3 regions of the Rhizobium sp. Nf11,1 genome follow, and region 3 is predicted to be linked to each of the others. Evidence: riboswitches for the same ligand, from Rfam matches in the RefSeq annotation. Region 3 holds a riboswitch; each other region holds the start of a gene.
What was found. Region 3 has a riboswitch for cobalamin ahead of nrdH (glutaredoxin-like protein NrdH). Riboswitches for the same ligand answer to the same signal wherever they lie in the genome.

Region 1: another riboswitch for cobalamin. It lies ahead of cobU (bifunctional adenosylcobinamide kinase/adenosylcobinamide-phosphate guanylyltransferase); the one in region 3 lies ahead of nrdH (glutaredoxin-like protein NrdH).
Region 2: another riboswitch for cobalamin. It lies ahead of bluB (5,6-dimethylbenzimidazole synthase); the one in region 3 lies ahead of nrdH (glutaredoxin-like protein NrdH).

What each region holds. Positions count from the first base shown of each region.
Region 1 is NZ_JBOBHU010000010.1:167,334-174,762, forward strand. Features, by position in the region: gene cobO (cob(I)yrinic acid a,c-diamide adenosyltransferase) at 1-252, opposite strand, end outside; gene cobN (cobaltochelatase subunit CobN) at 249-4,454, opposite strand; gene cobW (cobalamin biosynthesis protein CobW) at 4,464-5,513, opposite strand; gene cobU (bifunctional adenosylcobinamide kinase/adenosylcobinamide-phosphate guanylyltransferase) at 5,520-6,029, opposite strand; cobalamin riboswitch at 6,431-6,827, opposite strand; gene ACQ7C1_RS16945 (chloride channel protein) at 7,080-7,429, shown strand, end outside.
Region 2 is NZ_JBOBHU010000010.1:34,413-41,841, reverse strand. Features, by position in the region: gene ACQ7C1_RS16280 (TolB family protein) at 1-191, shown strand, start outside; gene ACQ7C1_RS16275 (3-deoxy-7-phosphoheptulonate synthase) at 868-1,935, opposite strand; cobalamin riboswitch at 2,217-2,402, shown strand; gene bluB (5,6-dimethylbenzimidazole synthase) at 2,445-3,134, shown strand; gene ACQ7C1_RS16265 (DUF2865 domain-containing protein) at 3,138-4,238, opposite strand; gene ACQ7C1_RS16260 (ribonuclease H family protein) at 4,676-5,203, shown strand; gene ACQ7C1_RS16255 (GntR family transcriptional regulator) at 5,377-6,018, opposite strand; gene ACQ7C1_RS16250 (M20 family metallopeptidase) at 6,194-7,429, shown strand, end outside.
Region 3 is NZ_JBOBHU010000038.1:8,674-16,102, reverse strand. Features, by position in the region: gene nrdF (class 1b ribonucleoside-diphosphate reductase subunit beta) at 59-1,033, opposite strand; gene nrdE (class 1b ribonucleoside-diphosphate reductase subunit alpha) at 1,229-3,397, opposite strand; gene nrdI (class Ib ribonucleoside-diphosphate reductase assembly flavoprotein NrdI) at 3,376-3,777, opposite strand; gene nrdH (glutaredoxin-like protein NrdH) at 3,791-4,012, opposite strand; cobalamin riboswitch at 4,274-4,497, opposite strand; gene ACQ7C1_RS30560 (heavy metal translocating P-type ATPase) at 4,707-6,965, opposite strand; gene ACQ7C1_RS30555 (MerR family transcriptional regulator) at 7,037-7,429, shown strand, end outside.

The sequences.
Region 1 (7,429 bases), on a different contig from region 3:
TCGCTCGCCCGTCCACATCGCACCCTTGATGAACTGCACGACGGCCGACGGCTTCCCATGCGCAATATGCCGGAAGATCATGCCGAAAGCGGCCGACGACTTGCCCTTGCCCTTGCCGGTATGAACGATGATCAAGCCCCTCTCATCCGTCTTGGTCGCCATGATCTTGTCACGGGCGGCCTTCTTCTTCGCCATCTTCTCGGCGTGACGGGCATCGTCTTTTTCGACTGGTACGACTGGCTCTTCGGTCATGGCTGGCTGCCTGCTCTTTTCCTGGCTTCGTTGATGTCTGTGAGATTGAACTGCGCCGAATTGCTGCGCGGCGTCCAAAGCCCCCGCTCGATCGCCTCCATCAGCCGCTCTTTCATTTCGGAAAGTGCTGCCGGATTCTTCTCGGCCATGAAGTCGCGCACTCTCACGTCGGCGATAAAGGCCTGATAGACAGCCTCGAAATGATGATTGCCGACAGCGCCGGTGGTCGCCGCGAAAGCAAAGAGGTAATCGACCGTCGCTGCGATCTCGGCAGCGCCCTTGTAGCCATGACGCATGACGCCAACGATCCATTTCGGATTGACGACGCGCCCACGCACTACCCGCCCGATTTCTTCCTCCAGAGAGCGAATAACAGGCTTCTCCGGCCTGGAATGATCATTGTGATAGATCGCCGGCCGCACACCGCCGAGCGCTTCGGCCGCCGCCGCCATACCGCCTTCGAACTGGTAATAATCGTCGCTGTCGAGCAGGTCGTGCTCGCGATTGTCCTGGTTCTGTACGACGGCCTGGATGGAACGCAGCCGCTCCTCGAAGAGCCCGCGCTCGGCCTGCCCTTCCTCACCCGCGCCATAGGCATAGCTGCCCCAGACAAGATAGGCTTCGGCCAGATCGGCCCGCCGCTCCCAGCCCTTCTCATCGATCAGCGCCTGCAGGCCGGCACCATAGGCCCCCGGCTTGGAGCCGAAGATGCGATAACCCGCACGCTTCGCCGCCGCCTTCGCATCGAGCCCGGCTGCGGCAAGCCGCGCCGCCTCACCGCGCATGCGCCCGGCGATCGGATTGTCAGCCGCATCCTCCTCCAGCGCACCGACGGCGCGGATCGCCTTGTCGAACAGCGCGATCTGCTCCGGGAAAGCGTCACGGAAGAAGCCGGAAATGCGCAACGTCACATCCACCCGCGGCCGCCGCAGCATGGCCGGCGGGATAATCTCGTAGCCGGTGACACGCCGAGAGGCCATGTCCCAGACCGGCTTGACGCCGATCAGCGCCAAAGCTTGAGCGATATCGTCGCCGCCGGTGCGCATGTTCGAGGTGCCCCAGGCCGTCAGCCCGAAGGAGACGGGCCATTCACCGTGATCCTGCACGTAACGGCGGATCAGCAATTCCGCGGATTTTTTTCCCAGCTCATAGGCCGCCGGCGTCGGCACCGCGCGGCTGTCGACGGAATAGAAATTCCGTCCCGTCGGCAGCACATCCGGCCGCCCGCGCGTCGGTGCGCCGGATGGGCCGGGCGGCACGAAACGGCCGTCGAGGCCGCGCAGCAAACTGGTGATTTCGGCCGGGCCGCAGGCGAGAATTGAGGGCTTCAGGCGTGCCTCGATTTCGTCGAGTACGGCTCTGGTTTGGGACCAGAGGGTTGGGCAGTCCATATCGCCCGAAACGAGCTTGGCGGCGAGCAGCTCGATGCGCTCGATCGTGTCGCCATTGCTGCGCCAGGGGGCGTCGAGGATATCTGCAAGGATTGCCGGGCATGGGCCGGCCCAGGGGGCGGCCATGTCGCAATCGAGAGGGTCGAAGGTGGGATTACCCCCCTCTGCCCTGCCGGGCATCTCCCCCAAAAGGGGGGAGATTGGATCGGCGATAGCGCTTCCCCAAACAACTGATGTAGGGCGGCGGTCTGGCCCCCCGTCGATCTCCCCCCTTGTGGGGGGTCCGAAGGACGGGTGGCGACACGCGGCTCGACCCCGGTAGTCCGGCAGGACAGAGGGGGGTGTCACGGGCTCAACGCCCAACCCAGCATCCCCAGCAATCGCCCGCTGCAGACTCCCATCCCCGCCCTCACCGAGCCCACGCGGCACCCGCGCCAAGGCCACGGTGAGATCCGTCAGCAACCGCCCTTCCGGCGACACCCCAAACACATGCAACCCATCCCGGATCTGCATCTCCTTGAGATCACAGAGATAGGCATCTAGCTTCTTCAGCGCCTCGCCTTCACTCTCTCCCTTCGCAATGCCCGCGTCGCGGTCCAGCCCGATATCGCTAACAAGCTCAAGGATCTGCCGACTGAGCAAGCGGATACGCCTGGGATCGCCGCCCGAGGCTTCGTAATATTCGTCGACCAGCGCCTCCAGATCCTTGAGCGGCCCGTAACTTTCGGCCCGCGTCAGCGGCGGCGTCAGGTGATCGATGATAACCGCCGCGCTACGGCGCTTGGCCTGCGTGCCCTCGCCGGGATCATTGACGATGAAGGGATAAAGATGCGGCAAGGGTCCGAGGATAGCCTCGGGATAGCAAGTGTCGGACAGCGCCAGCGCCTTGCCGGGCAGCCATTCCAGATTGCCGTGCTTGCCCATGTGAACCACAGCATCGGCGCCGAACTCTTCGCGCAGAAAGGCATAGAAGGCGAAATAACCGTGCGGCGGCACGAGATCCGGCGAGTGATAACTCTCCTTCGGATCGATATTGTAGCCCCGCGCCGGCTGGATCCCCACCAGCAACCCGCCGAACCGGGCAAAGGGCAGCGCGAAAGCGCCATCCCGCAGATAAGGATCCGCTTCGGGATCACCCCAACGCGCCGTCACTTCCTCCTGAATCTGATTGGGAAGAGAGGCGAAGAAGCGCTTGTATCGACTCAGGGAAAGCCGCTCGCGCACCACCTTGCCGTCAAAGCCGGAATTGGTCGGCCCGGCCATCAGATGCCGCATGAGCGCATCTCCATCGGCGGGAATATCGGCAACGGGATAACCGGCCTCCGCCATCGCCCGCATCACCTCGACGGTGCCGGCAGGCGTATCGAGACCGACGCCATTGCCGAGCCGTCCATCGCGGTTCGGATAATTCGCCATGACGAGCGCAACACGCCGCTCCAAAACCGGCCGCTGCCGCAGCCGCGCCCAGTTGGCGGCAAGCGCAGCCACATAGGCCATGCGCCCCACATCCGGCTCGCTGGAAACGATATTGGCCTCAACCGCAGCATCGTAGCGGGCGGCAGATTTGAAGGAGACGGCGCGCGACAGGACGCGGCCGTCCACCTCCGGCAGCGCGACGTTCATGCCGAGATCGCGGGCGGACAATCCTTGCGATGAGGCCGTCCAGGCTTCCCGCGACGAGGCCGAAAAGATCGCCTGCAGAACGATGGCGTCATTGGCCTCCAGCACCGTCGGTTCGCGATCGGCCCCAGGGGCGGAGACGGCGAAGCCCGTCGTGTTGATGACGACGTCGGGTTTGAGGTCGGCGAAGATGGATTCGAGGATGCCTTTGGAGATCGGGTCCTTGAGGCTGTAGGCGAAGACTGGCAACGGGCGAAGACCCCGCGACCGCAGGGCTTCGATCAGGGTTTCGACGGGGCGGGTTTCGCCGCTCTGCACGAGGGCGCGGTAGAAGGCTATGGCGATGATAGGACGAATGGTGGGTTCGATTTCCACCTTCTCCGTCGAATATGCGGTGCTCTGGTCTGCCGTCGAGTACGCGGTACCCCCCTCTGTCCTGCCGGACATCTCCCCCACAAGGGGGGAGATCGAATCGTGGAAGGTCTCTCCCCAAACAACCGATGTAGGGCGATAATCTCGCCCCTTGCCGATCTCCCCCCTTGTGGGGGAGATGTCCGGCAGGACAGAGGGGGGTGTCACGACTTCGACAGCCAAGGAAGACGCGCTTGAAACAAGCCTCTTCCATCCCTCAATCCCAACCAGCCCTCTCCCCGGCCACCAGATCCCCGCCTTCATCAGCGGCGCGGCCGGCGTCGGCTTCTCCTCCCCCGAAAGCATCGCCGCTGCATAGGCAAGAAAGCCCCGCGCATTGGCGTCGCCGCCCTCGATCAGATAGCCCCACAGCGCATTGAGATCCTCCAACGCCACATTGGAAAACGGCGTCAGTCCGGCATCTGGCTTGGCATCCCCCGGCAGCACTGCAATCAGCGCGCCATTCCGCGCAGCAACCGCATGCAGCGCCTCCAGCGCATAGTGGAAATAGCTCGCCCCGCCCAACGCCCGCACGATGATCAGCCTCGCATGCTGCGCCGTCCGCTCGACATAGGTATCGACCGACATCGGATGCTTCAGGCTCATCAGGCTTGCAAGCCTCAGCGAATAGCCCGCCACTCCGCCGGCATACGCCGCGGCGATCGCTGCAAGCTCGGTGTCGGCGGCCGAGAGGAACAAGATATCGCCAGGCGTCTGCCCGAGGTCGATCGCCTCTTCGCCGTCGCTGATCGATCCTTGCTGGGCCAGAAGCAGATGCATCGACTATCCCTAAGCGAGCGCTTCGATCGCCTTGCGCACCGCGTCCTGATCCATCTCATGCAGGCCGATGACGACGAGGCGGGTGCTGCGCGCTTCATCAGGCGCCCAGGCGCGGTCGAAATACTGATCGATGCGGGCACCGACGGCCTGCAGCTGCAGGCGCATCGGCTTGCCGGAAACGTCGATGAAGCCTTTGAGGCGCAGTACGTCATGCGCGGCGATGATGGCCTTCAGCCTCTCGACGAAACCTGCCGTATCGGAGATGGCGCCGAGTTCGACGACGAAACTGTCGAATTCGTCGTGATCATGCGGCTCGCCCTCTTCATGCTCCAGCTCGTGATGGGATTTGCGGTTGCCGATATCGTCTTCCGTGCCGATGCCTAGGCCGAGCAGCACGCTTGCCGGCACCGCGCCATTCCTGGCCTCGATCATCACGGGTTTGCGGGCGATGCGCGAGGCAACCTCGCTCTTGACGCGTCCAAGGCCATCGCTGTCGATCAGGTCGGTCTTGTTGAGCACGATCAGGTCGGCGCAGGTCAGCTGATCTTCGAAGAGCTCCTCGATCGGGCTTTCATGATCGAGCGATTCATCCTCGGCGCGGCGCGCATCGACGGCATCATGATCATCCGCAAAACGGCCTGCGGCAACCGCAGCGCTGTCGACCACGGTGACAACGCCGTCGACGGTGACTTCGCTGCGGATATCGGGCCAGTTGAAGGCGGCGACGAGCGGCTGCGGCAGGGCAAGACCCGAGGTCTCGATGACGATATGGTCGGGGCGCTGGTCGCGCTCCAGAAGTTTGGTCATGGTCGGAATGAAATCGTCGGCCACGGTGCAGCAGATGCAGCCGTTCGTGAGTTCGATGATGTCGTCCTCGGTGCAGTTCTCCGCGCCGCAGCCCTTCAGCACATCGCCGTCGACGCCGAGATCGCCGAACTCGTTGATGATGAGCGCGATCTTCCTGCCGCCGGCATTGGTCAGCAGGTTGCGGATCATCGTCGTCTTGCCGGCGCCGAGAAAGCCGGTGATGACGGTTGCGGGGATTTTCTGCTGTTTCATGGAACTTCAACCCTTCATTTTCAGCGGCAGACCGGCCGCGATGAAATAGACTTCGGCGGCCTTCGTCGCGATCATTTGATGCAGCCGCCCGGCATGATCGCGAAATTCCCGCGCCATGCGATTGTCAGGCACGATGCCGAGGCCGACTTCGTTGGAAACGATGACGAGCCGCGCCTTCGCCTGCGGCAGCCAGCCGGCAAGCGCAGCAGCCTGAACCGCGATATCGCGCCCCTCCATCATCAAATTGGTGAGCCACAGCGTCAGGCAATCGACCAGGATCGCCCTGCCCTCACTGTCGATAGCTGCAAGCTTGCCGACGAGATCAAGCGGCTCCTCATGCGTCGTCCAGGAAGGACCGCGATCGTCCTGGTGCTGGTCGATACGCGCCTGCATCTCGTCGTCCCAGGCGCGGCCGGTCGCGATGTAATGCCGCTCGAGGCCGGTGGAAATGACGATATTTTCGGCGAAACGGGATTTGCCGGAGCGGGCGCCGCCGAGGATGAGGGTAGCGGTCATGCTCGGCCGCTCCTGGGAGAGAAGGCATAATCGAGGCTTGTTTCGGGTGGGTATTCCTTGACGGCTGAGGGTGCGACACCCCCCTCTGTCCTGCCGGACATCTCCCCCACAAGGGGGGAGATTGAATCGCGGCACGGGTCTTCCCAAACAACCGATGTAGGGCGAAGGTCTCGCTTCTTGCCGGTCTCCCCCCTTGTGGAGGGTCCGGAGGACGGGTCGAGACCCGCGGCTCGACCCCGGCAGTCGGGCAGGACAGAGGGGGGTACCGCATACTCGACACAGGCGGCCGAAAGCACCGCACCGCCGCCACTGCATCGCGCCACCGAAGGCAGCGCTGAATTCAATCGTTCAGCCAAAACAACCTCCGTGCTGGCAGTGGACCTCTGGCCCAGGATTGGGCTCGTCGCCCGGCGCGCATGGCAGGTCTCCTGGCTCGCGGGTATCGGCCGCGATCGGGGCGGACCGGAAACCGGTCGCCCCGCATCGTGCCAGCGGATCCGCCTCGCCTTCCCGGCTGCATCGGTGAAAAGGTGGACGATTCGTAGAAATAGAGGCGTCCGACCCCGGTTGATCACCATGCATGTCCAGTGGCTTTTCCGACATGTCGCCCATCCTGCTCGCCTGCACGATTGCGGGCTGCCGGCCGGAAGGGCTCGATGCCGGATGGAAGACCCTGACCGCTCTACAGTCGCGGGGTCGGCTGTGATAAGGGCGCCCGGCTTGGGTCCGCCCCGTCACATTCCCTTTTCATCCGGAAGGGCGCAACGCCGATCCGGAACCATCCGTTATGTCAGGATGGTCAAGCGACCATCCGTTGAGGGATGGTTAGGCAAGCCGGGGGCTGAAGTCAATCGACCTTCGCAGCCCTCCTCTAGCGCGAGGGGGCGAAAGGTCACGCCAATACCACTGACTCTACCGGAAATATCGTCTTTTATCAGTAATTTACGTAATAAATATTTGACCGGCCCGCCGGCTTTTCGCCGCAATTGCGCTGCAAGCCGGTTGCGCCATCGCCCTTGACCGGGCCTCTCCCCGCCTAGTTGTCTAGCCATGCTTATGAAATTGGATCGGCGCCGCCTGCGTGCGCTGCGAGTTTTCCTCGATCCGGGGCGGTTGCGCGCCCTCACTCGCCGCAGCGAAGTCGGCCTCTCGCTGGCGGGCGCCATCGTCGGCATCGCCTCGGGACTTGCCGTGACCTGCATGAGCTATGTCTCCAACGAGCTGCACCAGCAGGTGTTCGGCATCGCCGACAGTGAAAGGTTGAGCGCCTCGGTCATCGAAGACAAGATGCTGCTGCTCGCCGCCCCGGTCATCGGCGGCGCCCTGCTCGGCCTGCTGCTCCTGGTGCTCGCCAAGCGGCGCAAGAAACCGATGGTCGACCCGATCGAGGCCAATGCGCT
Region 2 (7,429 bases), on a different contig from region 3:
TGTCCTACGATCCTTCGGTCTTCGACCATCCGCGCGATCTCGACGTGCGGCTGCGGCTGATGGACATGGACGGCGGCAATCTGAAGACGCTGTTCGAGCTGTTCGGCGGGCAGGGCACGATCAACGTGCCCTGCTGGTCTCCTGATGGCGAGGAATTCGCCTATGTACGGTATTTTCCGGCGAAATCTTGAGAGGGCGCACCGCCAGTTCATGATGGCGGGATGCAGTCACTGATTAGCGGGGGCTGTTTCCGCCGGACACAATGTTTCAGAAGCGCGGTGCACAGTAACTCTTGAGTGCCCTCCGATGCTTTGTAGTTGCACCGAAACAGACTCACCCCCGGAAGGGGGAAATTTTGAATCGATACTTGAAACTGTGGTCGGTCCCGACTGAAATGCCACTACGGTTGTCTCCGGTCGACCATACTTGGATGTGAACGAATAGAACACGATCGAGGCGAACTCATCAACGCCTCCATCTCGTGTTTTCGTCACCGCGACGATTTGGTTGTTATCGCAAACGACAAGACTAACTTCTGCGCCATCAACATACCATTGACCGGGCAGCTCAGGTGAAAGCACCCTTACGTTCCAACCCCGCTCGCTTGAGATGCGCCTGGCCTCATCTAGCGAGCTACCTAATTTAAAAACGCTTGGGCTATCAGCTGTGTCAGCCTTGGCGCGCTCGGCACTGAATCCCATGGTTGACGCGATACAACAGGCTAAAAGCAAGCGAGCAGGTGCGGCAATCAAGTTTCTTGTCCTTAAAATATTCAGTCATACGGCGTACGATTGCATCGATGCCGCCGACTCCACAAGCCATTTTTGAATGGGCGGCGGGTCTGCCCGCCGCGTTGAATGCGGCCGCCTAAGCGGCAACGGCGGCCTTGCGGCGGTCGCGGACAGCCTTGGCGAGATCCTCAAGTACTTCCACCGATATATCCCAGCCGATGCAGCCATCGGTGATGGACTGGCCGTAGACCAGCGGCTTGCCGGGGATGAGATCCTGGCGACCGGCGACGAGGTTGCTTTCGATCATCATGCCCTTGATGTGATGCTTGCCCGTGGCGATCTGTCCGGCGACGTCCTTGACCACCCCCGGCTGGTTCATCGGATCCTTGCTGCTGTTGGCATGGCTGGCGTCGATGATGATGCGCGGGGCGACCCCGAGTTTCAGGCATTCCGCTGTGACGGCTCCGACATCGGCCGCCTCATAATTCGGCCGCTTGCCGCCGCGCAGGATGATGTGGCAGTCCTCATTCCCCTTCGTCGAGGCGATTGCCGCCTGTCCGGCCTTGGTGACGGCCGGGAAGTGATGCGGCTGTGAAGCGGCCAGGATCGCGTCGAGCGCGACGCGTGCGCCGCCGTCGGTGCCGTTCTTGAAGCCGATCGGGCAGGAGAGGCCGGAGGCGAGCTGGCGATGGATTTGGCTCTCGGTCGTGCGCGCGCCGATCGCACCCCAGCTGACGAGGTCGGCAATGTATTGCGGTGTGATCGTCTCGAGGAATTCGACCCCGGCGGGAAGGCCCATCGCGTTGATGTCGAGCAGCAGCCTTCTGGCAATTCTCAGCCCTTCCTCGATACGGTAGCTGCCGTCGAGATGCGGGTCGTTCATCAAGCCCTTCCAGCCGACTGTGGTGCGCGGCTTTTCGAAATAGACGCGCATGACGATTTCCAGATCACTGGAGAAGCGCTGTCGCTGCTCGGCCAGCCGCGCGGCATACTCGCGTGCAGCAACCGGATCGTGGATGGAGCAGGGGCCGATGACGACGATCAGGCGGTCGTCTTCACCCTCGAGAATCTTATGGATCGCGTGGCGGTTGCTGGTCACCGTCTCGCTGACGGCGGCGGTTCGGGGGATTTCCGCGATGACATCGGCGGGTCTGGTCAGCGGGGTGATCTCGAGAATACGCAGATCATCGATGGTGTCGGGCACGGCATGGCTCCTGTTTGGTCATACCGTGCGGAACAGAAAAGCCGCCAGGTAGACTAGCGGCTGTTCGGGTTGTCGTCGCGTTGAATTCAGTTACGCACAGACCCGCATCCGCTGGAAGCAGCGGTACGAATAAAATCGCGAGGAGGCGTAGGCTGAAGTCGTCGACATTCCGCGTATGTAGCGTCGCGGCCGCTCATTGTCACGCAAAATTTGCGAGGCGAAATCACGGGTTCGCCTCTTTAAGGCTGACGTGCCGACGCTTGCCTCCGTTCCGATTTCCTGAAATAGATGCGCCGTCAGGTGCCCGCCGTCCAGGCGGGAGAATCGGGAATCCGGTGCAAGGCCGGAACGTGCCCAACGCTGTAAGGCCGACGTCTGCCGCTTCATCACGCCACTGGCTTTGCCGGGAAGGCTGCGGCAGATGGATGAAGCCGAGTCAGAAGACCGGCCTGGCGAGATAGACCCAACCCGCGCGGACGGCGGGCGGTTGCGTTGTTGGGGATTTGACGATGCGACCCTCTTATGCGGATGCCCTTTCGGCGGCATCCGGTTTTTCCATGGCCGAACGTGAAGCCGTCTATCACGCAATCATGACGCGGCGTGACGTGCGCAGCCAGTTCCTGCCCGATCCCTTGCCCGACGATGTCGTGGCGCGGCTCCTGACCGCCGCCCATCATGCGCCGTCGGTCGGCTTCATGCAGCCATGGAATTTCATTCTCGTTAAAAGTGCAACCGTCCGCGCCCGCGTGCGCAACGCCTTTGCCGTGGCCAACGAAGAGGCAGCTTCGATGTTCGAAGGCGAGCGGCGGCAGGCCTATCGATCCCTCAAGCTCGAAGGCATCGTGGAGGCGCCGCTCGGCATATGCGTAACCTGCGATCCCACCCGCGGCGGCAGCGTGGTGCTGGGACGGACGCACAATCCGAGGATGGATTCCTATTCGACCGTTTGCGCCATTCAGAATCTCTGGCTCGCGGCCCGCGCCGAAGGGGTCGGCATCGGCTGGGTCAGCATCTTTCATGAAGGCGACCTGAAAACAATTCTCGGCATACCGGAGCATATCGAGGTGGTCGCCTGGCTCTGCGCCGGCTTTGTCGACCGTCTTTATGACGAACCGGAACTTTCGGTCAAAGGTTGGCGGCAGCGGCTGCCGCTCGAGGAACTCGTTTTCCACGACGGATGGGGACGCAACGACCCGTAGCAATTACTGCTGCTGTGGTTGCGGGCCCGGCGTCGCCGGATTGGCAAGGTCGATCGAGCCCTGGTCGCCGGCAAGGAATTGCGGGCCGACCTGACGAACCTTGTTCTGCGTGGGGTCGTAGGGACGTTCGGCAACGGATGGCTGCGGCGGGGCTGATGCTGCCGCAGTATCTTTCGTCGGCGGTTTAGTGCGGACCGTCGTGATCGAGCCCTGCTGCGGCGGTTCGCTCAGGGCCTGCTTGCCGCGCATCTCCTCGTAATAGGCGGTGAGATTGCAGGCGCAGGAATTTTTCTCGCCAGGCGCGCGGTTCTTGTAGACAAAAGCGTTCTTCATGGCGCTATAGGGCGCGCCCGTTGCGACCGAGATCATGTTCGAGGAGTCGGTGCTGGTCACGTCGCGATAGAAGAGCTCGGTTTCAATGCCGGGGCACATCTTGGCGCAGGTCTGGGCATCGCGGCCGAAATCCACCGAAGTGGTATTTGAGCTGATCGGGAAGAAGCCACCGTCGCAGCTGCGCACGCAGATGGTGCTGATCGGTGAAAACATTTCGGCCCTCGGCAGGCCGTAACGCAGATCGGTCTCTTCACCGCCGCCGAGCGGAATGAAGGTATCGGTGCGCATCGCCTGTTCCTCGACACTCGGGGCGGGGTCGTCTGCGCTACGCTCGGTCGGGGCATAGAAATTGTCGCTGTTGCAGCCGTTGCGTTCGAGTGCCGCCGTCAATTCTCGGCGCGAGTCGTCAGTGCCGTCACCCTGGTTGCGCAGCTCGTCGCGGCGCTCCTGGAGATAACGGATATTGTCGATCATCCGGGCTTCGGCGTCAGAGAGTTCGGCGCAAAAATCGGCGTTGTCACTGCCAATCACGACCATGCTGCCGGAAGTGCATCCGTTATTGCGCAGATCGTTGCGGACCTTGCGCAGCTCGAGGTTCTGCTCGGCCATGGCATTTGCATATTGGCGCGCTTCCGGCCCATTATTGCTACCGATCGATCGTGGCAGGTCGGCAAGGCGACCGCGCAAGTCGTTGCAAATAGCGCTGGTCTGTGCTGCGGCCGGTGATGCCAGCGCAAGCACAAGAGCAAGAGACAGATTTCGGCGTTTCACGGCGTCGTCCGGGAATGAGAAAGTGTCGATCGGTCAAAGGTGGCGTCCATCCGCCGTACCTTGTCTCTTAACGTGTTTCTCTTAATAAGCTTGGATCAATTCCTAGCGCATTTTCGAGATTTTATCCAGAAGATGTGGGTAATCTTCCGTTAGGTAAGTAGAACTTCGACGAGGCGCTCATCTGGTATGAGAAGCTCATGGGACGTCCGCAGAAAGCAAACCGATACCGGGCATGGCTTAGTGGCGTAACATGGGCGGGGCCGCCCTGCAGGACGGATTGTCCATGGCGCTGCCCCTCACAGTTTCCCATCGGCAGTAGGCGCTTTCGGTGCCACCGTCGTCAATAGTTGACACGAGGGAACGTGCAATTCCAATGTCGGCTGCGGGTGGCCGTCGCAAACCGCGCAGGTCAGGGCAGGGGCGCAGCGAAGGCGAAAATGGCAGGCATTTGCAAGGAGCTAAGCTCCCCCACAACGACGGCCCCGACAGCCCAACACGGTCTCCACGTCTTCGTGGATGGTTGTTATGACCCCGGTTCCGGGCACGGAGGCTGGGCCTTTGTCGCCTATCGCGATTCTGTGGAAATCGCGTCCAGCTTCGGCGGTGTGCGTGAGTCCGCCAATAATTCGATGGAATTGACCGCCGTCTTGCAGGCAGTCATGTGGATCAGTAGCGATGCAACGGGCGAAGCCGCGACCGTCTGGTCGGATTCGATCTATGCCGTCAAAGGCTGCAACGACAGGCGGCACATTTGGAAGAACAACGGCTGGAAGAAAAACAATCCGAATGGGAACGCCCGCAGCCGGGCAATCGCTAATGCGGAACTCTGGAAAGCGGTCGATCTTCAGCTATCCCGGAACGCCCTCGTAACCATTGCCTGGTGCAAGGGCCATTCCGGCATATCAGGCAACGAACGCGCGGATGAGCTTGCGGATGGAGGACGGCTGTCGATACGGGGCCCGTGATATGGGGATATCCACTGGCTGCGGATGCCTGGGATGGCACGGCGTCAAAACTCCACGCGGCGCGATTGCATCAGGGCACAAGGCCGCCGCCAGAGATGGCATAAATGCACCCTTCAGTGATTTCCGGTTTATGTCCAAGTTTCAGCATCAGCTAACGGCGTCATCGAGGCCGATCAGGCTTGAAGAATGTGCCTGCGCGTCAGCTCCATCAGACCATCGGTATCGCGTCGCTCTATCGCATCGACCATCTGCTGATGTTCGCGGCCGGATTGCTCGATGCGGGCGCGCGTTCGCCACTGCGACACCGGCGCGGAGGATGTCCGCTGGCGAATTTCCGTGATCAGCTCCACGAGTTCCTGGTTGCCTGCGAGAGCAAGCAGATGGCGGTGGAAGGCGAGATTGGCTTCGTAAAGTTCGAGCGTGGTGCCGTTCAGCACCAGATCGTCGAAGCGTGAAGCCAGAACCCGCAACTTCGCAATATCTGCCTCGCTCGCATTCGCGACGATGCGGTCGCTGACGGCGACTTCGAGGATGACGCGAATGTCGCTGACCTCCCGGGCGCGGCGCCCGTCTTGCTCATGGACGTGGTAACCACGATTGGGGACATGCTCCACCAGTCGCTTCTGCACCAACCTGTCGAGAGCTCTGCGGACCTCGGGCCGCGTACAGTTATACCGCCTTTCGAGATCGATCTGCTTCAGCCAGGTTCCGGGCGGGAGACGGCCGGCAAGGATATCCTGGAGAATGAGTTCGGTCACATCGGAGGTTTGCGGCTCTTGTGCTTGCGCCGTCGCTCCGCTTTCCAGCGAATTCATGCAATTCTCCCCAGCCCGATTTCGGCGATGACTATCATAGCTCTCCCCCGGCCAACAACGAGGCCGATTGACAGCGTCGAAAAATATTCCAGCTCATGGCTTGCGTGCCCGATTTAATTGGAGCATAAAATTGGCGCCAATTTGATTACCATTATATGAGGCGGGTTGTAAATCCATGCAGAACTCCGATGCGGTCTGGGAAATCGTCGAGAGAAAGCGCGCGGCGTTCTTCGAGTTGAGTGACCGCATCTGGGATATTCCCGAGACCAATTACCTCGAACATCAATCTGCCGAAGAGCACGCCCGCATGCTGGAAAGAGAGGGCTTTCGTGTCGAGCGCGGCATTGCCGGGTTGCCGACGGCGGTCATGGGAGAGGCGGGCGAGGGTGGCCCGGTCATCGCAATCCTTGGCGAGTTCGATGCGCTGCCGGGATTGAGCCAGGAGGCCGGTATTGCCGAGCAGCGGCCCTTGGTCGACAGCGGCAATGGTCACGGCTGCGGCCATAATATGCTGGGCGCCGGATCCATGCTCGCTGCCGCTGCGGTCAAGGATTTCCTTGCCGAAAGCGGCTTGAAGGGAAGGGTGCGCTATTATGGCTGCCCCGCGGAGGAAGGCGGCTCTTCGAAGGGTTTCATGGTGCGCGCCGGCGTTTTCGACGACGTGGATATCGCGATCTCCTGGCATCCGGCAGCCTTTGCCGGCGTCAACAACCCCATCTCGCTCGCCTGCAATGAGATCAACTTCCATTTTTCGGGGCGGGCGTCGCATGCCTCCGCGACGCCGCATCTCGGCCGCAGCGCTCTCGACGCAGTGGAACTGATGAATGTAGGCGTCAATTATATGCGCGAGCACATGCCTTCCACCGCGCGCATCCACTATGCCATCACTGACGCGGGTGGTGGGGCGCCTAACGTCGTGCAGGCACGCGCGACGGTACGCTATCTCGTCCGTGCTCGGACCTTGCCGGAACTCCTGTCTCTGGTTGCCCGGGTCAAGAAAGTTGCCGAAGGTGCTGCCCTGATGACCGAGACGACGGTCCGGAGTGAAATTGTCAGCGGGGATGCCAATCTCGTTGGCAATACCCCACTCGAAGAGTGCATGTTCGCCCATCTGCAGCGGCTTGGCCCACCCGTGTTTGATGATGCCGACCGAGAAACGGCCCGCAAGTTCCAGCAGACCTTCAACGCAGAGGATATCGCCGCGTCCTATGGTCGTTTCGGGCTGAAACCGAACGACGACCAGCCGCTCTGTGAGGAGATTTTTCCGTTGAATGCCGGTGACGGCACTCTGGTCGGCTCCACTGATGTCGGGACGGTCAGCTGGGTGGTGCCGACCGTGCAGATGCGAGGGGCTACCTACGCTGTCGGTACGCCCGGACACTCCTGGCAGCTGGTTGCGCAAGGGAAACTG
Region 3 (7,429 bases):
TTTTCCGTGAATGTGGTCGATGGCGAAGCAAATGATAAGGGGAGACTGCAATTAAGTCTCAGAAATCCCAGTCCTCGTCTTCGGTGGCCACGGCCTTGCCGATGACATAGGAGGACCCCGAGCCGGAGAAGAAGTCGTGGTTCTCGTCGGCATTCGGCGACAGCGCCGACAGGATCGCCGGATTGACCTTGCAGGCTTCGGCCGGAAACAGTGCTTCGTAGCCGAGGTTCATCAGCGCCTTGTTGGCATTGTAGTGGAGGAACTTCTTGACGTCCTCGCTCAGCCCGACTCCGTCATAGAGCGCTTCGGTATATCTCGCCTCGTTATCGTAGAGGTCGAGCAGCAGGTCGAAGGCGAAATCTTTGATCTCCTGACGGCGCTCTTCGGAAAGCCGTTCCAGCCCGCGCTGATATTTGTAACCGATATAATAGCCGTGCACCGCCTCGTCCCGGATGATGAGCCGGATCATATCGGCCGTGTTGGTGAGTTTGGCGCGGCTCGACCAGTACATCGGCAGATAGAAGCCGGAATAGAACAGAAAACTTTCCAGGAAGACGCTGGCGACCTTCTTCTTCAAAGGGTCGCCGGAGGCATATTGCTCCATGACCAGCGCTGATTTGCGCTGAAGAAATTCATTCTCCTCGGACCAGCGATAGGCATCATCGACATCAGGCGTCGAGCACAGCGTAGAGAAGATCGAGGAATAGGAACGGGCATGCACCGCTTCCATAAAGGAGATGTTGGAAAGCACTGCCTCCTCATGCGGCGTCGCCGCATCCTCCATCAACCTGATGGAGCCGACTCCGTTCTGTATCGTGTCGAGCAGCGTCAATCCGGTGAAGACCCGAATGGTCAGCTGCTGCTCGGCCGCCGTCAGCGTCGCCCAGGAAGGGATGTCGTTCGACAGCGGCACCTTTTCCGGCAGCCAGAAATTGCCGGTGAGGCGATTCCAGACCTCGAGATCCTTGTCGTCCTCGATGCGATTCCAGTTGATGGCGCGCACGCGCGAGGCTGGCTTGAGTTGTATGTTCATAAGGTGGTCCTCTTGAGGAATGTATCCGGATTTGCCCCTCATCCGCCTGCCGGCACCTTCTCCCCGCTTGCGGGGCGAAGGGGGTATGCCGCACCCTTATCCGTCTTTATTGCCGGCTCGTGTGGCGAGTCCCCTCTCCCCGTCAGAACGGGGAGAGGGTTAGGGTGAGGGGCAGTGCTCACAAGCGAAATCAAATCACAACGTACACGACACACACCCCTGCACTTCCGTACCCGAAAGTGCCATCTGGCGAAGGCGGATGTAGTAGATCGTCTTGATGCCCTTCTTCCAGGCGTAAATCTGCGCCCTATTGATGTCGCGCGTCGTCGCCGTATCACGGAAGAACAGGGTCAGCGACAGGCCTTGGTCGACATGCTGGGTTGCTGCCGCATAGGTGTCGATGATCTTCTCCGGCCCGATCTCGTAGGCGTCCTGATAGTAGTCGAGATTGTCATTGGTCATGAACGGCGCCGGATAATAGACGCGGCCGATCTTTCCTTCCTTGCGGATCTCGATCTTCGAGACGATCGGATGGATCGAGGAAGTCGAGTGGTTGATATAGGAGATCGAGCCCGTCGGCGGCACCGCCTGCAGGTTCTGGTTATAGAGGCCTGAGGCCATCACCGCCTTTTTCAGCGCCACCCAGTCTTGCTGTGTCGGAATATGGATGCCCGATTTGTCGAACAACGCCTGCACCTTTTCGGTGGCCGGCTTCCATTCCTGCTCGGTATATTTGTCGAAATAGTCACCTGAAGCGTATTTCGAATTCTCGAACCCCTTGAAGCTCACACCACGCTCGACCGCCAGACGATTGGAGGCACGCAGCGTGTGATAGGTCACCGCATAGAAATAGATGTTGGTGAAATCGACGCCTTCCTCAGAGCCATAGAAGATGCGTTCGCGGGCGAGGTATCCGTGCAGGTTCATCTGCCCGAGGCCGATCGCATGGCTCTCGTCATTGCCTTTCTCGATCGAAGGAACCGAGGAGATATTGCTCATATCGGACACCGCTGTCAGCGCCCGGATCGAGGTCTCGATCGTCTTGCCGAAGTCGGTCGAATCCATCGCCGCAGCAATGTTCAGCGAGCCGAGATTGCAGGAAATATCCCTGCCGAGATGCTTGTAGGAAAGGTCGTCATGATAGTCGCTCGCCTCGCTCACCTGCAGTATCTCCGAGCAGAGGTTGCTCATGGAGATGCGCCCGGCAATCGGGTTCGAGCGGTTCACCGTGTCCTCGAACATGATGTAAGGGTAGCCGCTTTCGAACTGGATTTCGGCGATGACCTGGAAGAATTCGCGCGCCTTGATCTTCTTCTTCGAGATGCGGGCGTCCGCCACCATTTCCCGGTACTTCTCCGTCACCGAAATCTCGGTGAAAGGCACGCCGTAGACCCGTTCCACGTCGTAGGGCGAGAACAGGTACATGTCCTCATTGTTCTTGGCGAGTTCGAAGGTGATGTCGGGCACGACAACGCCGAGCGACAGCGTCTTGATGCGGATTTTCTCATCGGCGTTTTCACGCTTGGTGTCGAGAAAGCGCATGATATCGGGATGATGGGCGTTCAGATAAACCGCACCCGCCCCCTGCCGCGCACCGAGCTGATTGGCATAGGAGAAGCTGTCTTCCAGGAGCTTCATGACGGGGATGATGCCGGAGGACTGGTTTTCGATCTGCTTGATCGGCGCGCCCGCCTCGCGGATATTGGTCAGCGACAGGGCCACGCCGCCGCCGCGTTTCGACAACTGCAGCGCCGAATTGATCGACCGGCCGATCGATTCCATGTTGTCCTCGACGCGCAGCAGGAAACAGGAAACGAGTTCGCCGCGCTGCTTCTTGCCGGCATTGAGGAAGGTGGGCGTTGCCGGCTGGAAGCGGCCGGAAATGATCTCGTCGACTATGTCGCGAGCAAGGGCCTCATCGCCGCGCGCCAAAGCCAGCGCCACCATGCAGATGCGGTCTTCGTAGCGCTCGAGATAGCGCTTTCCGTCGAAGGTCTTCAGCGTATAGCTGGTGTAATATTTGAAAGCCCCGAGGAAGGTAGGAAACCGGAATTTCTTGGCATAGGCCTGATCGAACAGGTCGCGGACGAAATTGAAGGAATACTGGTCGAGAACCTCCTGCTCGTAATAGCCCTCCGTGACGAGGTAATCGAGCTTTTCCCGAAGATTGTGAAAGAACACGGTGTTCTGGTTCACATGCTGCAGGAAATATTGCTTGGCCGCCACGCGATCCTTGTCGAGCTGGATCTTTCCCTCGTCGTCGTAGAGGTTGAGCATCGCGTTCAGTGCATGATAGTCGAGTGTTTCGGCCGCTTTCAGCGGTTTTGCGCCCGCGTCCCGCGTCAGATTTGTTCCCGTGTCCAAAATCGTCCCATCCCGTCTTTGACATTGGAGATATCCTCGGCAGTTCCCAGGAGCTCGAACCTGTAGAGGTACGGCACCCGGCACTTCTTCGAGATGACATCGCCGGCGAGCCCATAGGTCTCGCCGAAATTGCTGTTGCCCGCAGCAATCACGCCGCGGATGTTGGAGCGGTTTTCCGCCTCGTTGAGGAAGCGGATCACCCGCTTGGGCACGGCCCCTTTACCGCCGTTTCCGCAATAGGTAGGCGAGATCAGCACATAGGGTTCGCGAATGTGGATGGCCTCAGCGCCGAGGGGAATGCGCGCCGCGCGCAATCCCAGCTTCTCGACGAAACGATGGGTGTTCCCGGATCGGCTGGAATAATAGACGATCAGCCCCACTCCTTTTCTCCGGTCAGGAGAGCGCGCTGATCATGTCGGGGCGGAAGCCCGCCCAATGCTGCTCGCCGGCAACGACGACCGGAACCTGCATGTAGCCCATGCCACGCACGCGATCGAGCGCTTCGGCATCCTCGGAAATATCGACGATCTCATAATCCACGCCCAGGCGATCGAGGGCGCGGTAAGTGGCCGTGCATTGGACACAGGCCGGCTTGCTGTAAACGGTAACGCTCATCATGTTCCTCGTGAAGTCAATGAATTCAGGACGCAGGACTGGGATCGGGCGCCATGCGGCGTCCGGGGAAATGCTTGATAGTGATCTGGCAAGGTTGGCGCTTTAAACGCCTGACTTGGTCCCTCGCAGGATGTGCGCGGGCGCCGGCCTTGATGCTCTCGACATGACTTCAAACCCCGAAGTGCTCATGCGGTCGTTCGGGGCAGCGCAACAGCGCGGATCATTCCGCTGCATGCACGCGACCTTCCGGACACCCCGCCCGTGGACGTTTCATTCAAGGCAGGTCTCCTGGCTCACGGGTCGAAGCACCTGCCCAGCCTTCCCGAGGCATCATGCCCCAGTGACCCGAAATCGGACAGTTGCTCTCCGCTCACAGTTGCGGGGGCAGCTCCGGCCTTGCCCCACCCTCATGGCGAGACGCACCATATTCCCGTCTTAGCCCGCGATCCTCACGAATCGAAGGAACCTTGAACACTAGATATAGTACGCGAATCGAAATTCACGTCAACGGATGGTTTGTGCGTTGCGTTACGGCAGGTTTGAAATCACTGCGTTCCTGTGAAAAACATGGATAATGAAGGCTTAAACAAAACGAACTGTGGAGAAGGCCTGAACGACGAGAGCCGGCCTGTAGCCGGCTCTGCGGTTTTCGATTCCGGATCGGCCCTAATCGGCGCTCCGAAGAGGAAAGGATTTATTCCTCTACGCGGAGCAGCCTGAGCGCGTTGATCGTAACCAGCACGGTGGCTCCGGTATCGGCGAGAATCGCCGGCCAGAGCCCGGTGATCCCGATGATCGTGCTCACCAGGAAGACAGCCTTCAGCCCGAGTGCAATGGTGATATTCTCGAGGATATTGCGCATCGTCCGCTGCGAAAGCGCGATCATTCGCGCCACGTCGCCAACGCGCCCGTGCAGCACGGCGGCATCGGCCGTCTCCAGCGCCACATCGGTGCCGCCGCCCATGGCGATACCGATGTCGGCGGCGGCGAGCGCCGGCGCGTCGTTGATACCGTCGCCGACCTTGGCGACGGTGAAACCCTCGAGCTTCAGTTCACCGACGACCCGCTGCTTGTCCTCGGGCATCATCTCTCCGCGCCAGTCGATGCCGAGCATGCCGGCAACGGCCGCTGCCGTCCGCTTGTTGTCCCCAGTCAGCATCATCGCCTTGACGCCGGCCGATTTGAGCGCCGAGAGCCCGGCCACCGCGTCCTCACGCGGCTCGTCACGCATGGCGATCAGACCGGCCGCAGCGCCGTTGACAAGCAGCACCGACACGCTCTTGCCCTCGTCGTTCAGGTCAGTGATGCGTGCACTCTGTTCGGCGCTGAGCGCGCCGCGCTCGCGGGCAGCGGACGGCGACAGCAGATCCAGCGTCTCGCCCCCGACTTTGCCACGGACGCCCTTGCCCGGCAGCGCCTCGAGTTCAAAAGCCGGCGGCACCGGAACACCATCGGCCTTGGCGCGGTTGAGGATGGCGAGTGCCAACGGATGGCTTGACCCCCGCTCCAGCACGGCCGCACGCGACAAGAGCTGCGCGTCGCTCAATCCGAAGGAGACGATGTCGGTCACCTTGGGCTTGCCTTCGGTCAGCGTGCCTGTCTTGTCGAAGGCGACCATCGTCACCTTGCCGAGCGTTTCCAGGACCGCGCCGCCCTTCATCAAGAGCCCGCGCCGCGCACCTGCCGACAGCGAAGCGGCGATCGCCGCTGGCGTCGAGATCACCAGTGCGCAAGGGCAACCGATCAAAAGGATGGCAAGACTCTTGTAGATCCATTCGTGCCACAAACCGCCGAAGAAAAGCGGCGGAACGACCGCGACGAGTGCGGCGACCACGACAACACCGGGCGTATAATAGCGCGAGAACCGATCGATGAAGCGTTCCGTCGGCGCCTTGGATTCCTGCGCCTCCTCCACCAGCTTGACGACACGGGCGATGGTATTGTCGGCTGCGGCCGCCGTGACACGAACCCGGAGCACCGCATCGCCATTCACCGTACCGGCATAAACGACGGCGTCGACGCCCTTGCGCACCGGCGTACTCTCGCCCGTCACCGACGCCTCGTCGATCACGCTCTCGCCTGAAACGATGATGCCGTCGGCCGAGATGCGGTCGCCGGGACGAACCATGATGATCGCCCCCACGGCAAGGCTTTCCGCCGGCACCTCGCGCATCTGCCCATTGTCTTCGAGCAGTGCGGTTTTCGGCACCAGGGCCGTTAGAGACTGGATGCTTTCACGCGCCTTGCCCGCGGCCACCCCTTCGAGCAACTCGCCGACGAGGAACAGGAAGACGACGGTTGCCGCTTCCTCTCCCGCGTTGATGATGACGGCGCCGACGGCGGCGATCGTCATCAGCATCTCGATCGAGAAAGGAGTGCCGGAGAGGGCCGCCATGACAGCGCGCCGGGCGATCGGCACCAGACCGACCAGCATGGCGACGATAAAGGCATAGGACGCGACTGCCGGCACGAGATGGCCGATAGTATAAGCGGTAACGAGCGCTGCACCGGAAAGTATGGTCAACCGCCCTTTCCTGCTCTTCCACCAGGGGCCGGTCATCGGCATGTAGCCGTGCCCATGCAGGCCTTCGATTTCCTTTTCGCCACGGGCGTGGTCGTGACCATGGCCTTCATGACTGTGATCATGACCGGCGTGGTGGTGGTCTGCGTGATCGCCGTGATCATGATGATGGTCATGACGATGCAAGCGGCGTTCAGGTATAGGGGCTGCGCTTCCGGCAAAGGGCGAGACGGAATAACCAAGCCCCGTCACCTTCTTCTCGATCGCCTTGAGGTCACTGCCGTCATGCCGGACGGTCATCGTGCCCGCCATCACCGACACGGAAACATCAGCAACGCCTGCCACCCGTCTGACCGCCGCGTCGATCTTGGTCGCGCAGGCGGCGCAATCCATGCCGCCGACCCGGTACCGTGTCTCGCTCGTCTCCGCCATGATCCGCTTCCTTGCCAAATAGAAGCATTTCTCCTACATCCTCTAGCGACTAGAGGTGCAAGAGGAAAATCATGAAAAAGATCACCATCGGCGAAGCCGCACGCCGGAGCGGCGTCAAGGTGCCGACGGTGCGCTATTACGAGAGCATCGGCCTGCTTGCGGCCCCGAGCCGCAGCGAAGGCAACCAGCGATCCTTCGAACCTGCCGACATCAGCCGCCTCGCTTTCATCCGCCACGCGCGCGAGCTCGGTTTCGAGATCGAGGCAATCCGCACGCTGCTGACGCTGCAGGATGATCCGAACCAGTCCTGCGCCTCGGCCGACGCCATCGCCAAGGCTCGCCTCCTTGAGGTTGAGCAGCGCATCCGCAGCCTGATGGCTTTGAAGGCCGAGCTGGAAATGATGGTGGAGGGCTGCGGCCACGGCCGCGTCGACCAGTGCCGGGTCATAGAGATTCTCGCCGAC